Desulfopila inferna: one gene and its partner. The protein of the gene in region 1 binds, or shares a complex with, the protein of each later gene. Links are inferred from orthologs where the notes say so. Each region holds a gene or a part of one and is shown in the gene's direction. Other genes may lie near its edges. The genes, in order: JWG88_RS09050 and uvrB.

Region 1 (3,297 bases):
GCCGAGGGACGCTCAAGAGTTGCGGTACGATAGCGAAAAAATGAGAACACCAAAAAGACGGCATACCCGGTGAGAGGGCGCCTTTTTTTTTTAAAAAAAAATCAAACTACCCCTGAAACTCAGTATCGCCAGGCCTTGAGCTGAGGGGGAATCAGGAAAAAATATACGGAGCTAATCGCTCAAAGTAATGGTAAGCGGGATGGCGTGCAGACCGTTGCTTTTCTGCTGAGTATATCCCAGAGACCAGTCGACACAATGAGCGGTGTCATTGAGGTCGCTGTCGACTCTCTGAACAACACCCTGCAGGTTGATCACGGGATGCCGGGAGAAGACAGCGGGCAGTCCCTGAGTGAGGTTGCAGGCCAGGCAGCGTCCGGGTCGCTCCTTGAGCTGCATTTCCAAATAAATATTGTTGCCGCTGCAGCCGCGATAGGCCAGACTGATATCGTAGGCACCTTCATCGGCATCTCCGAACAGAGCTTCAAAAAAAGCATTGGATCGGTCATTCGGGAAAATCTGCTGCAGATACTCTGGAGTGAACAATGCGTCAATTGCTTCTTTCATCATCGTTTCCTCACTATTTGAATTAACGGTTGTGTCCTGCTAAGAGATTTCTCTCTGCACGCTGGGCGCATAATATACCCTTAATTTCATCTTTGTCAACTGACGTTGCGCCGCCCATATTGCTGTGTTACATTAGTCTCCATGCATACAAATCTACCTCAATTCCAAGCAAATCAGAGCCATCCTGATATCAATCAGGAGCAGCTCAATCAGCAGCAGTATGAAGCTGTAACCACCGTTGAAGGGCCTGTGCTGGTGATAGCCGGAGCCGGCAGCGGCAAAACCAGGACACTGGTTTACCGGGTTGCCCACCTGATCAACAGCGGCGTGCCCCCGGAGAGGATCCTGCTCCTTACCTTTACCCGCAAGGCATCCCAGGAGATGCTCTGGCGTGCCGGACAACTGCTCAATGACTCCTGCAGCAGAGTGGTGGGCGGCACCTTCCACGGCATTGCCAATATGCTGCTGCGGCGTTATTCGGCCGCTCTCGGATTCGGTTCCTCATTCACCATCATTGACCGGGCCGATGCCGAGGGAATTATCAATCTGCTCAAATCCTCTCTCGGCTTGACCGGTAAGGAAAAACAGTTTCCTTCAAAGCGGGTCCTCATTAACATGATCAGCGGATCGGTGAATAAATCGCGGGATCTGCAGGATCTTGTCTTCGAGCAGTACAGCCACCTGAGCGAGCATCTCGATGACATTCTAACTCTGCAGAAACACTATACCGAGTTCAAGGTCAATCACGGTCTGATGGACTATGACGATTTGCTGGTGAACTGGAAGCGCTTGCTGATAGAGGATGAGGATGCACGCCAGGCGATTTCCGCCAGGTTTTCATATATCATGGTAGATGAATATCAGGATACCAACCTGATCCAGGCCGAAATCGTGCGGCTTCTGGCAACCACTCATAACAATGTGATGATCGTCGGCGATGACTCACAGTCCATCTATTCGTTCCGGGGTGCCGATTTCTACAATATTATGCGTTTTCCCAAGCTCTTTGAAGGAACCCGGATAATCAAGCTTGAGGAAAATTACCGTTCTACTCAACCGATCCTCTCGCTGACCAATGACATCATCAGGAACTCCACGGAAAAATATGCCAAAACCCTGTTCAGCCGCATCGAAGGAGATGTTCTGCCCAAGCTCTATGGGGGGGTGGACGAGCGGGCTGAGGCTCGTTTTGTGGCAGGGAAAATCAGGAAGTTCCACCAGGAAGGCATTGCCCTTGAGGACATGGCCGTTCTCTTTCGTTCAGGTTTTCATTCCTATAAGTTAGAGGTCGAACTAACCACCCACGGCTATGATTTTGAAAAGCGGGGAGGCTTGAAATTGACGGAATCCGCTCATATGAAGGATCTGCTTTCCTTCATGAGAATTCTGGTCAATCCTCTGGATACACTGTCCTGGAACCGTATTCTTTTACAGCTTGACAAAGTAGGGCCGAAGACCGCCCAGAAAATTTCCTCGACCATCGCCGGTCATGATGACCCGATAGCGGCCCTTGCCGCCTATCCTGCCGGCTCTGCCTGGAAAAAGGGAATAAAAAGGCTTGCCGAGCTTTTTCAACGATTGCGCCGGGAGGAATCGCCCGGTGCTCTGTTTGAACTGGCGATGCAGTACTACCAGCCATTGTTTGAGCAGATCTACAGAGATGATTATCCCAAACGGCAAAAGGATCTGGAACAGCTGAAAGGGATCATGACCTCCTATGATGATCTGCAGTCCTTTATTGACGACACCACACTGGATCCTCCCGAGAGTGAGAAGGATAACAGCTATATGGGTGACAAGCTGGTTCTCTCCACCATTCATTCCGCCAAAGGGCTTGAATGGGAGGTAGTGTTTGTAATTGGTCTTGCCGACGGCAGGTTTCCACATGCCGCCGCTACTATCGGTGATCAATGGGAGGAGGAGCGCAGGCTTTTTTATGTAGCAGCGACACGTGCCAAAAAACAATTATATCTCTGTTATCCCAAGGAAATGATGAGCTCCGATCGTCGTTTCAAGCGTGTCGGCATGTCGCCATTTTTGCGGGAAATATCCCCGGGACTGTGTCGGAACGTCGGAGATCCCCCGGGATCGATGCAGTCATCAGCTGATGTCCGGGAATCCTCGGTACCGGTTATCCCTAAGAGTATAAAACGTCCAAAACTGTCAATGGAAGATTTTTCCCCCGGCTGTAAGGTCAAACATCCTTTTTTCGGCAGCGGCACCGTAAAAAAGCTGACGAAACCCCGAACTCTTGATATACACTTTGACAGACATGGCCTGAAAACCCTCCACCTCGACTATGCCAAGCTGGAAATCGGCGGCTGACAGGGAGGCTGGAGTTCAGATTATTTGATGCCGCCGTTGTGCGGCAGAGTTGAGTCGGGGCGGGAAAAAACAGTGAATTATCAAGACGCGCAGGATTATCTCAATAGCCTGCAGATGCACAAGATTAAGCTTGGCCTTGAGGCCATGGAGAATTTTCTCGACAAAGTGTCACGACCGGACGAGGCTCTGCGCTTTGTCCATGTGGCCGGAACAAACGGCAAAGGCTCCGTCAGCGTCAATATAGCCACCGTCCTGGCCCATGCCGGATACAGAGTTGGGCTATTTACCTCTCCGCATCTCAGCTCCGTGCGTGAGCGATTCCGTATAAACGATCAATTTATCTCCGAAGAGAGTTTTACACGGCTTGCCGGACGCATCCGGGAAGTACTGGGAGAGGAGAAAATCACC
Region 2 (3,296 bases), on another replicon or contig:
GATAAAAAAGAGCTTCAAGATATTCATGCGATTCTCGAAAACGTTCTCTTCTTCTACAAGAAACATTTTGAACGGAACAATATTGTTCTGAAGAAAAAATATCACGCAGACCTGCCTTTGTTGTTTCTCAGTAAGAATCAGATCACTCAGGCCTTTCTTAATCTAATTATAAACGCTGTCGATTCCATGGCGGACGGCGGAGGAACACTTGAGGTTTCTACTGGTATCGCCAATGGTGAGATTTATATACATGTAAAGGATTCCGGTGTCGGAATCGGCGGGGTTGAAAAAGATCTTATTTTTGAACCATTTTACTCCACCAAGCCCGATGTTCAGGGGACCGGCCTGGGCCTTCCCGTGTCCTACGGTATTGTTGCCGGTCATGGCGGAGAGATCACCTTCTCTTCCCAGAAAGACGAAGGATCTGTCTTTACCGTCCGTTTCCCCCAGCTGCCTTTGAGGAATTGATCCATATCGACTAAAATTAGGCACACCGCCTGAGTCAAAATACGCTTCAGTCTGATAAACCATATCGAGCTCTTCCGCTTCTGGAAAATCTTACCCAAAAAGGCCGTCGAATGGAGATTTCCGCTGGCTATTTCCGTTATCTGGTTCTATGGTGAAGGCGTATTATAGTGTATGAAGTACATCCTGAAACGGGCTATGAAACGCGGCAAATTCTTTATACCGTGGAATGGATATTTTTGAGAATTATCTGATGTGTGAGTTTATTCGTGGAAGACAGATTTAAAATAGTAGCACCGTTTGTGGAATCGGGCGATCAGCCCACCGCTATAGAACAACTGGCCAGGGGCGTACTGCAGGGAGAAAAAAGCCAGGTATTGCTTGGAGTGACCGGTTCCGGCAAGACCTTTACCATGGCCAAGATCGTCGAAAAGGTTCAACGGCCGACCTTGATTATCGCTCCCAACAAGACCCTGGCGGCCCAGCTTTTTTCCGAATTCAAGGAACTCTTTCCGGAAAACGCCGTAGAGTATTTTGTCTCCTACTATGATTACTATCAGCCGGAAGCCTATGTTCCTCAGTCCGATACCTATATTGAGAAAGACTCCGCCATCAACGATGTCATCGATAAGCTGCGCCACTCCGCCACCAGGTCGCTGCTGACGCGCCGCGATGTCCTGATCGTTGCCTCGGTCTCCTGCATCTACGGACTCGGTTCGCCGGAAGAGTACAAGAACATGCACCTCTTTCTCGAGGCCGACCATGAGTATCCCATGGAGCAGGTGACACGGCGCTTGATTTATATGCTCTACGAGCGCAATGATATCTCCTTCCATCGCGGAACCTTCCGGGTGCGCGGTGATGTTATCGATATCTTTCCGGTTCATGAAGAGGATCGGGCCATCCGCCTGGAGTTTTTCGGGGACACCGTCGATTCGCTTTCGATTATCGATCCGCTGCGCGGTGTGGTGCTGGAGAGGTTGCAGGAATATACGGTTTTCCCCGGCAGCCATTTCGTCACCACCAAAGACCGGCTCAATACCGCCATTACCACCATTAATGCAGAACTTAAGGAACGTCTGGAAACCCTGCACCGGGAGAACCGGCTGGTGGAGGCCCAGCGCCTGGAACAGCGCACCATGTTTGATCTTGAAATGATCCAGGAGCTCGGCTACTGCAACGGCATTGAGAATTACAGCAGGCATCTCACCGGGAAGGCCCCCGGGGCGCCACCGCCAAACCTCCTCGACTATTTTCCCGAGGATTTTCTCCTCTTCGTCGATGAGTCCCATATCGGAGTCCCTCAGCTTAACGGCATGTACAACGGCGATCGTTCGCGCAAGAAAACTCTGGTCGAGTACGGCTTCCGCCTGCCCTCGGCCCTGGATAACCGGCCATTGCGGTTTGATGAATTTAAGGAACGCATCAACCAGGTGATTTTTGTCTCCGCAACCCCGGCTGATTATGAGATGGAAGAGGCACAGGGCAGAGTTGCGGAGCAGGTGATCAGGCCCACCGGCTTGATGGATCCTCGTATAGAAGTACGTCCGGCCGTCTCTCAGGTCGACGATCTTCTTGACGAAATCCGTCAAAGAGAGGTAAAGGGAGAAGCGGTATTGGTCACCACACTCACCAAGAGAATGGCGGAGGATCTCACCGACTACTATGAAAAGCTCGGAGTCAAGGTGCGTTATCTGCACTCGGATATCAAAACGCTGGACAGGGTCGAGCTTATTCGTGATCTCCGCAATGGTGAATACAACGTCCTCATTGGCATTAACCTCCTGCGGGAGGGGCTTGATATTCCGGAAGTATCGCTGGTTGCCATACTCGATGCCGACAAGGAGGGATTCTTGCGCTCGGTCCGCTCGCTTATTCAGACCTGCGGCAGAGCCGCGCGGAATTCCGAGGGTATGGTGATCATGTATGCCGATACAGTGACAAAATCGATGCAGTACACCATAGAAGAGACCGAACGGCGGCGTACGATCCAGGCGGCATACAATCGCGAGAACAATGTCACGCCCATCACCATCAAGTCGGAGGTGAAGGACACCATTCATAAATATCTTCATGAATCGGGGTATGTCAGCAGTGAGGATGCCCGTGGCCTGGAGTTGGCAGAGGAGCAGCCGGTTTTTCAGTCGGTGGAAGAGTTGAATAAACATATCAGGGAGCTCGAAGTGCGTATGGGGAAGGCTGCAAAGGAACTTGCCTTTGAAGAGGCGGCTGAGCTGCGGGACCGTATAAAAACATTGCGTTACCTGGAGATTGAACTGCGATGACCATTGGACGTAAAGCAGCGCTGCTGGTTGTACCGGTTGTCGGCTCCTGGTTTTTCAGGCTCTGGTACTCTACATGCCGTAAGCGTTTCCATAACCGGGAGAAACTGAGAGATTTGCTGGACGGGGGGAAGCCGATCGTGGGAACATGCTGGCACTATTGCGCCCTCGGCATCTTTGCCTTGGCCAAAGAGTTTCCGGCTGTGCTGATGATCAGCGCCAGCAAAGACGGCGAGGTGCTGGCAAAAATGACGGAGCATCTCGGTTTTTCCGCGGTTCGCGGCTCAAGCAACAGAAAAGGCGTGAGAGCGGCAAAAGAGTTGATCAGGGAGATGCGCAAGGGCAAAAACAGCGGCATAGTAGCCGACGGCAGCCAGGGACCGGCAAGAATTGCCCAGTCGGGCGCCATTTATATTGCTGCCAGATCAGGAGGCACGGTTTTGCCGATGCTCTATTCGGTCTCGAGGTATTTTACCTTCAACTCCTGGGACAGGCTTATACTGCCGAAGCCGTTCAGCACCATTAATATATTTTTCGGCAACCCCCTGC

What was found.
Region 2: the proteins of JWG88_RS09050 (region 1) and uvrB are in contact, whole or in part, in a crystal structure (PDB 7EGT), measured with the Thermus thermophilus proteins. The link is inferred for Desulfopila inferna from one-to-one orthologs. Residues at the interface, in WP_096412145.1 of Thermus thermophilus: His654, Arg656, Phe657, Gln666, Asp668, Glu669, Lys680, Arg681, Leu682, Ser683, Lys685, Tyr686, Ala687; in WP_096411307.1 of Thermus thermophilus: Glu23, Leu25, Arg26, Asp27, Gly28, Glu29, Arg30, Phe31, Arg55, Glu326, Asp327, Phe328, Glu379, Ser382, Gln383, His398, Gly400, Arg401.

What each region holds. Positions count from the first base shown.
Region 1 is NZ_JAFFQE010000003.1:172,884-176,180, reverse strand. Bases 325-3,297 are described here. They hold JWG88_RS09050 (ATP-dependent helicase), read left to right. Parts: upstream 325-705; coding sequence 706-2,889; downstream 2,890-3,297. Other genes in these bases: JWG88_RS09045 (glutamate ligase domain-containing protein), read left to right, coding at 2,962-3,297; JWG88_RS09055 (pancreas/duodenum homeobox protein 1), read right to left, coding at 325-567. Also shown: JWG88_RS09060 (GGDEF domain-containing protein), read left to right, coding at 1-33; more of JWG88_RS09055, read right to left, coding at 172-324. UniProt on the Escherichia coli protein: A helicase with DNA-dependent ATPase activity. Unwinds DNA duplexes with 3'-5' polarity. Translocates on single-stranded DNA with 3'-5' polarity. Initiates unwinding more efficiently from a nicked substrate than double-stranded DNA.
Region 2 is NZ_JAFFQE010000007.1:73,835-77,130, forward strand. Bases 271-3,242 are described here. They hold uvrB (excinuclease ABC subunit UvrB), read left to right. Parts: upstream 271-734; coding sequence 735-2,750; downstream 2,751-3,242. Other genes in these bases: JWG88_RS16365 (PAS domain S-box protein), read left to right, coding at 271-468; JWG88_RS16375 (lysophospholipid acyltransferase family protein), read left to right, coding at 2,747-3,242. Also shown: more of JWG88_RS16365, read left to right, coding at 1-270; more of JWG88_RS16375, read left to right, coding at 3,243-3,296. UniProt on the Escherichia coli protein: The UvrABC repair system catalyzes the recognition and processing of DNA lesions. A damage recognition complex composed of 2 UvrA and 2 UvrB subunits scans DNA for abnormalities.